Regions from separate parts of the Streptomyces sp. NPDC005070 genome, predicted to be linked through region 1. Evidence: riboswitches for the same ligand, from Rfam matches in the RefSeq annotation. Region 1 holds a riboswitch; each other region holds the start of a gene.

Region 1 (3,294 bases):
GCCGTCCGTGTCCTCACGGTCGTCAGATGCGTCTCGCCGCTCATATCGCCGTCTCCCTCCGGAACCGGGCCCGCACGTCGCGCAGACCGTTCCGCGCCTTCTGCAACGGAGTCGGCGGCAGGGTGCGCAGGGCGCCCCGTGAGTAGTGCCGCTCAACGTAGAACTGGATGACGGACACGACGCTGGTGAGGATCAGGTACCAGGCGGTGGCGACGAGGAGCAGCGGCACGATGTCGCCGGGGTAGGTGCTGCCCATGCTCTGCACGGAACCGAAGAGGTCCAGCAGGGACACGTAGAAGACCAGCGAGGTGCCCTTGATCAGACCGATCAACTGGTTCACGTAGTTGGGGGTGATGGAGCGCAGCGCCTGCGGGAAGACGATCTTCGCGAACTGGTAGCGCTTCGGCAGACCGAGGGCGGAAGCCGCCTCGTGCTGGCCCTGGTCGACGGAGAGGATGCCGCCACGCACCACTTCGGAGGCGTAGGCCGCCTCGTTCAGGCTCAGTCCGACGACGGCGACGGCCATGTCCGTCGCCAGGCGGGACTCGTCGAAGGTGAAGAAGGCCGGCCCGAACGGCACTCCGACGCTCAACGTCTGGTACAGCGCGCTGAAGTTGTAGAGGAAGAGCAGAACCACGATCAGCGGCACCGACCGGAACAGCCAGGTGTAGACCCAGCTCACCGCGCGCAGCACCGGGCTCCGGGAGAGTCTGGCCAGGGCCAGCAGGATGCCGCCGAGCAGCCCCAGGAGCGCACTGTAGAAGGCGACTTCGAGGGTGATGAGCAGGCCGTCGAGAATGGTCGGGCGCAGGAACCAGTACCGGAAGCGATCCCACTGGTAGAAGGGGTTGGTCACCAGTCCGTGGGCGATCTGGGCGACGAGCACGAGCACGACGGCCGTGACGATCCAGCGTCCGGGTCGCCGGAGCGGAAGGACCCGCTGGGCCGCCGGTCGTTCGGACGCGACGGGGACATCGTTGCGAGGGATCGCCTCGGCGGGCGGTGCTGATCCGAAGGACACAGCGGCGCCGGGAGGTTGGCTCATGGAGAACTCCAGCGGATTCGGACACCCCGGACCACGGGGCGGCGGCGCACCGCCGAGCGGGACGGCTCGGTACACGGCGATGCGCGGGCCCCTGCGGGACGAGGGCCGGACGGGGAAAGGGCGTTTCGCGACAGCGGTGGTCGCCGAGGGCTCGGTGGAGCCGGTCGGCGCGTGGTCGTCAAAGACCTGGCGTCACCCTCGGCTCGTGATCGCCGATGGCTCGGAGGAACCGTCGGTTCGTGATCGCGAGGGATGCGGACGAGCCCTCAGTTCGTGATCGCCGACGACGTGAACGCCGATGCCCCGGAGGAGCCGCGCGTTCGTGGTGGGCGAGGAATCGGAGAGACTGTCAGCCTTGGCTGAGGGAGCGACAGATGCCCGTACACAGGGCGCTGTTGACGCGCAGCAGGTCCACGGAGCGGTCGGCGCAGAGCACATTGCGGCCGAGGCGCCGCCATGCGGCCGTCCCGTCAGCTCCGTGCATCGCCGTCACCATTTCTTCTCCGGCCGAAAAGGCATCCTGTGGTGCGCCGCAGGTTAGGCCTGTCCGGAAAACAATGTCAATGCGGGTGACCACCAGGTGAGACCGTGCGTACGGCCTTCTTGACGGCGCAACGGGGCGCATCGAGACTGGCATGGACGGTCACGATTGTCAGCGCCACGGTACGGGTACACCCCGCTCCAGTGGTCATCGGCCCCGGCCCGCTGACAGGCAACCCTTCCACCGCGACGGGGTGCCCCGGGTGACGACCGGGTCCCGCCGGCGTGGCGGGGCAAGCGTGGTCTCGCGTCTCGCGAGCCCTGAGCCAGGACCGGTGGGAATTGCCCAAGAGCGGTTTGACGAGGCGTCTGCACATCGACCTCCTGCGCGTCTCCAGCGCTTACTGATCCGCGGCCGGTCCGTTCGATCCGGACCGGCGCGACGAGCGCAGTCAATCCGCATCCGGCCGCCGGTGCCCACAAAGCGGCGGTGGCTTCCGCCTTCCCCCAGGGAGAGTCATGCCCGAGACAGCTTCGCGCACGTCCAGCACTGCCAACTCACGCCCCTGTGACCAGTTTTCGCTCCCCTCTGCCCTTCGGCTCAAGCCGACGTCGACCCCGTCCGCGCTCCCCCACCGCGTCGACAGCCGCATCGGCGTCGGTCTCGCCGGCGGCTTCTACCCCGCTCCGCACCGCTACGAGCTGTATCTGTCGCGGAGTTGTCCGTTCTCGCTGCGTATCGCCATCACGCTCGGACTGCTCGGACTGCGGGACTCGGTCGCCACCACACTCCTGGCGGACCCCGCGCGGACACCCGACGCCTTCGCCTCACTGCGCCGCGCCTACGAGGCCACCGAGCATCACTTCGACGGGCCGCTCACGGCGCCCGCCCTGTGCGACCGGTGGAGCGGACGCATCGTCAGCAACCACCCGCCCGCCATCCTCCGCGATCTCGCCGGGCTGCTCTCCGGTCACACCACGACGTGCCCCTCCACGCTCCGTCCTCCGTCCCTGGCCGCCGACATCGAAGCCCTCCGCGATCTGCTGGACCGCGATGTCACCCCGTCCGCCGCGCCTTCGAGGCTCGCGGGGGCCTTGGACCTGTTGGACTGCCAACTCGTAGGACGCGCCTACGTGTTGGGCGACTTCCTCACGGCGGCGGACGTGGACGTGTGGACGGCGCTCATCGGTCTCGGCCGGTCCCGCGCCCTCGGCTCGCGCCCCCGGCTCCTGGACTACGTACGCCGTCTCGGTGATCACTCGGCGTTCCGGCAGGCGCACGACGTGGTGCCGCTCGGGGCGGAGGTCTGACGCTTCCGGCGGAAGCGTGTGTGCCGGGCAGGTGGGTGGTTCCTCGCGCGAACGGCATTCGCCGTTCCGCGGCCACCGGCCCGGCGTCCGGACCGGTCACTCGCCGGGACCCGACACTCGCGCGGACCGGTCACCCGCCCGGACCCGTCACTCGCGCGGAACCAGCAGGATGCTGACACCGTTCACCGTGGAGTTCCACCGCCGGCCCTGCTCCAGGACCTCGCGCCCCTGACCCAGAATCCGGTCCTGGAGCACCAGCGCCGAATCACGCAGTTCCTCCCACGGCTCGGTCGTCTCGAAGACCCGCCGGGACCGCTCCACGGAGCCGACCAGAGAGCGGCAGGCCGCTTCCACGTCGGGGACGTTCTGGCCGGCCGATCCGACGCCCTCGAGCGACCACGTCATCCACAGGTGGCCCATGCCATCACTCTGTCCCATCCCCGGAAACGACGCATTCC
Region 2 (3,294 bases), on a different contig from region 1:
GTAGAGCGGGTACAGGTGCTTGACGCGGTCCTTGCCGTACTGGGTCCACTCGGTGGACTGGAGGTTCACCTTGAACAGTCCGGTGGCCTCGAGCTGGGTCTTGACCAGCGCGTACTCGTCGGCCGAGGAGGAGCCGTAGTGGTCGCTGTTGTACTGGAGGCTGAGGGTGACCGGGGTGGTCACCTTCGCCGCCTTGAGGCGCGCGGCGGCGGCAGCCTTGTCGGGGCCGCCCTTCTTGTCGCCGTAGAGCGACTTGAAGGAGGCGGTGGCGCCGGTGAGGCCGTCGGGCACGGAGCTGTACAACGGCTGGTAGCTGTTCTTGTAGACCTGCCGGGCGAGTTGGGCCCGGTCCACGGAGTCGGCGACGGCCTGCCGTACGGCCAGCGCCTTGGCCTTGTCGGGCTTCTTGGTCCTGGTGCCGTACGGCTGGGTCCGGAAGTCGAAGACGATGTAGCGGATGCCGTTGCCCGAGCCGGTGTGGACCTTGATGTCCTTCTTCTTGGACAGGTCGTCGAGGTCGGCGGTGGTGAGCGTGCGGTAGACGGCGTCGACGGTGCCCTGCTGGACGTCGAGCTTGAGGTTGCTCGCGTCGGTGTAGTACTTCAACTGGACGTTCTTGGTCTTCGCGGCGCCCAGACCGCCGCCGTAGGCGCTGTTGGCGGTGAAGGACACCAGCGAGTTCTTGTCGTAACTGCGCACGCCGTACGGACCGTTCCACGGCTTGCCCGCGACGATCGACTTGTCGTCGAGGATCTTGTCCGCGGGGAAGACCTGTTCGTCGACGACGTAGCCGGCGGCGGTGGACAGCACCTGCGGGAACAGGCTGTCGTCGGCCGACTTGAGGGTGAAGACGATGGTGGTCGGCGCCGGGGCGGCGACGGAGTCGAGGTCGTACAGGAGGGACGAGGGACCGTTCTCGTCGGCGATCTTCAAGGTGCGGTCGAAGCTGAACTTGACGTCGGAGGACGTCAGTTCGTGGCCGTTGGCGAACTTCAGGCCCTTCTTCAGCGTGACCGTGTACTCCTTGGGTCCGGTCGGCTCGATCCCGGTGGCCAGGTCCGGGGAGACCTCCGTGGCGCCGTTCCTCACGCTGAGCAGGGTCGCGAAGACCTCGCTCGCGATGGTGCCGGAGCCCGCGTCCCAGGAGCCCGCCGGGTCGAGGGCGGTCACCTGGTCCGTCGTGCCGACGGTGATCCCCGCTTCCGTGGAGCCGGTGGAGGTCTTGCTGCTCGTGCAGCCGGTCAGGGCCACCAGGAGCGCCGTACCGAGGGACATCGCGCCGAGCGACCGGAAGGGTCTGGTGGTGTTGTGCTGTGCCATGGCTGGTCTCTGCTTCCGCATGGTGGGGTGCACGAAGGGGCTTCGGCAGGCGGGGCATGCCGAGCGCGCGCTGTCGTGTGAAGGAGGGTGAGGAGTGGGTGCGGGTCAGCCGTGACAGAGACAGCTGCAGACCAGCAGGAGATCCACGTGGCGCCGGGAGCACAGCACAAGGCCCGTTGGCACGCCGTCCTCCCGGGAATGTCGTCGGCCCTCGGACCGGTGGGAACGCACTTGCAGAACAGGAAGATCCGCCGAGCCTTCACCTGGGGCACCCCACTGCGTCGAGGGTTGCCGTCCGGCCAGCCAGGGCTTGATCACCGGAACTCGTAGCTCGCGCTCACCGTAGGTTCCCGGTTCTCCCGGCGTCAAGGGCGCGCGACAAGCAATGTGATTGCAATCTGATGAGTCATCAGATTGCAATCGTATTGCACGGGACCGGACCTTCGGAGTGAAGCGTAAGCTGCGGCCGGAAAAGCGCGAGAACCAACTGCCCACCATTGGTGCGCGGTTGCTAGGGTCGGACCATGCAGATAGGCGTCAATGTCCCCAATTTCGGACCCGGCACCGACCCGGAAACCCTTTCCCGTTGGGCCAGGACGGTGGAAGGCCTCGGCTTCGACCTATTGATGGTCTCCGACCACGTGGCCATCACATCGGATGTCGCGAAACAGTATCCCGCCCCGTTCTACGATCCTTTTACGACGCTCTCCTGGCTGGCCGGTTTAACGACCCGGGTAAAGCTGGGCACCACGGTTCTCATCGCGCCCTACCGGCATCCTCTGCTGGTCGCGAGAATGGCGGCCAACCTGCATCAGCTCTCCGGCGGCCGGCTGATCCTCGGTGTCGGTGTCGGCTGGGCCCGGGAGGAATTCGACGCGCTCGGCGTTCCCTTCGAGCGGCGTGGCGCGCTGACCGACGAGTTGCTGGAGACCCTGCGAACCGCGTGGGCCGACGAGGCCGACTACCGGAGCGGGCAGATTCCTGTCTGGATCGGCGGCAACAGCGACGCGGGACTGCGCCGGGCGGCCCGCCTCGGCCTGCCGTGGCATCCGCTCCGGTTCACCATGCCGTGGTTCCGTGACGCGGTGGACCGCCTGAAGGACATCGCCGACGAACTCGGCCGGCCCGTACCCGGTCTGGCGCCGCGCATCGTTCTCCGGCTCACCCGGAAGCCGGTCGACCATCCAGACCGCCGAGCCGGCGAAGGCACCATCGAGCAGATCCTCGACGACATCGAGCAGTTGCGCCTCGCCGGTGCCGGCACGGTGGTCCTCGACCCCTACAACGGCGACCCGGACGAGACCCTCAGGCCCGAGGTGGCGTGGCAGGCGCTGGCCACCGTGGCCGCGCACCTGGCATAGCCCCCACCCACGCCCACAGAGACGGAGCCACAGTGGCCCCCAACGCCCACGAAACCCACCACGGCGACAGCCCCCACGCCGACGACACCGGCCCGTCCTCCGTCGTCGGCGAAGCCGACCTCGCTCATCTCCGCCGCTGCCTGGACCTGGCGGCCGAGGCCGTCGACGCCGGTGACTGGCCGTTCGGCTCGCTGCTGGCCGACGCGGACGGCAAGGTCCTGGCCGAGGACCGCAACCGCGAGTCCACCACCGGGGACCCGACCCGGCACCCGGAGTTCGAACTCGCCCGCTGGGCCGCGGCCAATCTGAGCCCCGAGGAACGGGCCGCGGCGACCGTGTACACCTCGGGAGAGCACTGCCCGATGTGCGCGGCCGCGCACGGCTGGGTCGGACTGGGCCGCATCGTGTACGCGAGCTCGTCCCAGCAGGCCCGGGACTGGAAGGCCGAGTGGGGCGTGCCCATCACCTCGCCCCTCAGCCCGTTGTCCATCCGGGACGTCGTACCCGGCCTGGAGACCGCCGGCCCGGTCCCCGAACTGGCCGAGCAGGTGAAGGAGTTGCACCTGCGCTTCCGGACCGGCCTCGACGCGGCCGGCTGACAGCACCGACAAGC
Region 3 (3,294 bases), on a different contig from region 1:
CGCCGAGCATGCCCGCCATCAGCTCCGCGCGGATGTCGTCGGGGAGCATCCGGAAGTAGTCCTCGGGCGCCCACGGAGTGTGGGAGAAGTGACCGATGCGCAGGTCGGGGCGCAGCTCGCGGAGCATCCCGGGCACCAGGCACAGGTGGTAGTCCTGGACCAGCACGGCCGCGCCGTCGGCCGCCTCCTCGGCCAGTGCCTCGGCGAAGGCGCGGTTGTAGGTCCGGTACGACTCCCACCGGCGCCGGAACTCCGCGTCGAAGACCGGCTCCAGCGGGGTCTGGTAGAGCAGGTGGTGCACGAACCACAGCACGGAGTTGGCGATGCCGTTGTACGCGTCGGCGTGCGTGGCGGCGTCGATGGCCAGCATGCGTACGCCGTCCTCGTGGACTCCGCGCCGGACGGCCTCCCGGTCGCCGTCGCCGAGGGCGGAGCAGATCCAGAGGGCACCCGCGTCCGGCCCGATCGCCGAGAGTCCCGAGACGAGACCGCCGCCGCCGCGTCTGGCGTGCAGCGAGTCGTCCTCCCGTACCTCGTAGGTGACCGGGCCGCGGTTGGAGGCGACCAGAATCCTGTGGGCACCGTGCGTTGAAGCCATGCCTCGAAACCTAGCCCCGTCTCGAAACGCTCAAACGCGCCCTTCGGCCGTATGCGATCGGCGGCCGTCGGCGCCGGACTACGCGGCTTTGCGCGTCTGGTACTCGGAGATTTCGCTCATCGGCGGCCTTTCCTCCGTGTCCACGGAGTACGTGCGCGGCCGGAAACCGTCGCGGTCCCGCTCGAACTGGGTGAGGGCGGGGCGGATCAGGTGCCCGCGCGCCAGCCGGAGCTGCGCGGTGCGGTAGATCGCGGCGGCCATGCGGCCGAGCGCCTGGCCGTCCTGGTGGCGGTGCTTGCGCACCCCGACGTCGACCTGGGCGAGGGCGTCCAGTCCCACCAGGTGCAGGGAGTCGACGAGCATGCCCAGTTCGACGCCGTAGCCGACCGGGAAGGGGAGCTGTTCGAGCAGCGAGCGGCGGGCCGCGTACTCGCCGCCGAGCGGCTGGACGAAGCCCGCGAGCTGCGGCCAGTGCATGTTCAGGAGCGGGCGGGCCATCAGCTCGGTGACCCGGCCGCCCTGCCCGCCGCCGCCGGCCAGCGGGCGGTCGTACATGGCCTTGACCAGGTCGACGCCGGGTTCGGTGAGCAGCGGGCCCACGATCCCGGAGACGAAGTCGGACGAGAACTCCTTGAGGTCCGCGTCGATGAAGCAGACGATGTCCCCGCTCGTCACGAGCAGCGACCGCCACAGCACCTCGCCCTTGCCGGGCACGGCCGGGATCCGCGGGAGGATGTCGTCGCGGTGCACGACACGCGCGCCAGCGGCGGCGGCGACCGCGGCGGTGCGGTCGGTCGAGCCGGAGTCGACGACGACGATCTCGTCGACGAGGGGCACCTGCTGCATCAGGTCGTGGCGGATGATCGCGACGATCTCTCCGACCGTCTCCTCCTCGTTGAGCGCGGGCAGCACGACACTCACCGTCGACCCGGTGACGCGCTTGGCTGCCATGATCCTGTGGAGCGGGCGGTCGGTCGCGGACCAGGAGCGTGTGCTCAGCCAGCTTTCGACTTCTCTCAGCACCGTCTGCGGCTCCTCACTGTCTGATCACACGCTCTCATCGGCGTGCCCGCTGCGGCCAGCGGCAGATCGATTGCCGTCGTCTCGCGGTTCGGACGACTATCTCAACTGTCCTGGCCTTCGGTTACAGTCTTGAACAACGCGCATGACCATCGCATGTCCTGGATCGTCGGCGCGTATCGTGTTCAACAGTTCAACAATCAAATACCGCTCATCCAGAGGGGCAGAGGGATACGGCCCGATGAAGCCCCGGCAACCCTCCAGCCGGTCTCGTACCGATCGATGTCGATCGCGTCGCGAGGCTCCCGGCTAGGGAAGGTGCCAAATCCGTCTCACGGCGAAGTGCGCCGTGAGGAAGATGAGGAGAAAGGGCCTCGCCTCCATGGCTGCGCAGACAGTTGCAAGCACCACGAACTCCGCCGACGCGGTGGACCTCGGACCGGCCGCGGCGCTTTCCTGCCGCGAGTGCGGACACCGCGTCCCGCTCGGCCCGGTCTTCGCCTGCGAGGAGTGTTTCGGCCCGCTGGAGATCGCCTACGACTTCTCGGCCTACGACACCGAGGAACTCCGCAAGCGCATCGAAGCGGGACCCGCGAACATCTGGCGTTACGCGCCGCTGCTGCCCGTCCCCGCGGACGTGGCGGACAAGCCGAACATCAACCCCGGCTGGACCAAGCTCGTCCAGGCCGACAACCTCGCCCGCGAGCTCGGCGTCGACGCCGGAAAGCTCTTCGTCAAGGACGACTCCGGCAACCCGACGCACTCCTTCAAGGACCGCGTCGTCGCCCAGGCCATCGAAGCGGCCCGCGCCTTCGGATTCACCACCCTCTCCTGCTCCTCCACCGGCAACCTCGCCGGAGCGGTGGGCGCCGCGGCGGCCCGCGCAGGCTTCCGCTCCTGTGTGTTCATCCCGCACGACCTGGAGCAGGGCAAGGTCGTCATGGCCGCGGTCTACGGCGGCGAGCTCGTCGGCATCGAGGGCAACTACGACGACGTGAACCGTTTCTGCTCCGAGCTGATCGGCGACCCGGCCGGCGAGGGCTGGGGCTTCGTCAACGTCAACCTGCGGCCCTACTACGCCGAGGGCTCCAAGACCCTGGCGTACGAGATCTGCGAGCAGCTCGGCTGGAGGCTCCCCGACCAGCTCGTCGTGCCGATCGCCTCCGGCTCCCAACTCACGAAGATCGACAAGGGACTCCAGGAGCTGATCAAGCTCGGGCTCGTCGAGGACAAGCCGTACAAGATCTTCGGCGCCCAGGCCGAGGGCTGCTCCCCGGTGTCCGTCGCCTACAAGGCCGGCCACGACGTCGTACGGCCGCAGAAGCCGGACACGATCGCCAAGTCGCTCGCGATCGGCAACCCGGCGGACGGTCCGTACGTGCTCGACATCGCCCGGCGCACCGGCGGCGCGGTGGAGGACGTGAACGACGAGCAGATCGTCGACGCGATCAAGCTGCTCGCGCGCACCGAGGGCATCTTCGCGGAGACGGCGGGCGGTGTGACCGTCGGTGTCACCCGCAAGCTCATCGAGAACGGTCTCCTGGACCCGGCCCTCACGACGGTCGTGCTGAACACCGGCGACGGCCTCAAGACCCTGGACGCCGTGGCCTCCGACACCGGGCTGACCGCGACCATCCGCCCGAACCTCGACTCCTTCCGAGAGGCTGGCCTCGCAT

What was found. A riboswitch is a leader RNA that binds a small molecule or an ion and turns the genes downstream of it on or off. The one in region 1 is predicted to bind S-adenosylmethionine.
Region 2: another riboswitch for S-adenosylmethionine. It lies ahead of ACWEBX_RS34550 (ABC transporter substrate-binding protein); the one in region 1 lies ahead of ACWEBX_RS11060 (putative leader peptide).
Region 3: another riboswitch for S-adenosylmethionine. It lies ahead of thrC (threonine synthase); the one in region 1 lies ahead of ACWEBX_RS11060 (putative leader peptide).

The regions. Positions count from the first base shown of each region.
Region 1 is NZ_JBSFZS010000023.1:73,836-77,129, forward strand. It holds gene ACWEBX_RS11050 (amino acid ABC transporter permease) at 41-1,045, opposite strand; gene ACWEBX_RS11055 (hypothetical protein) at 1,395-1,529, opposite strand; SAM riboswitch class IV at 1,687-1,831, shown strand; gene ACWEBX_RS11060 (putative leader peptide) at 1,811-1,933, shown strand; gene ACWEBX_RS11065 (cell envelope biogenesis protein OmpA) at 2,045-2,836, shown strand; gene ACWEBX_RS11070 (hypothetical protein) at 2,984-3,256, opposite strand.
Region 2 is NZ_JBSFZS010000184.1:81-3,374, reverse strand. It holds gene ACWEBX_RS34550 (ABC transporter substrate-binding protein) at 1-1,320, opposite strand, end outside; SAM riboswitch class IV at 1,543-1,652, opposite strand; gene ACWEBX_RS34545 (LLM class flavin-dependent oxidoreductase) at 1,845-2,681, shown strand; gene ACWEBX_RS34540 (nucleoside deaminase) at 2,714-3,280, shown strand.
Region 3 is NZ_JBSFZS010000259.1:1,059-4,352, reverse strand. It holds gene ACWEBX_RS37110 (alpha,alpha-trehalose-phosphate synthase (UDP-forming)) at 1-598, opposite strand, end outside; gene ACWEBX_RS37105 (glucosyl-3-phosphoglycerate synthase) at 677-1,621, opposite strand; SAM riboswitch class I at 1,827-1,983, shown strand; gene thrC (threonine synthase) at 2,001-3,294, shown strand, end outside.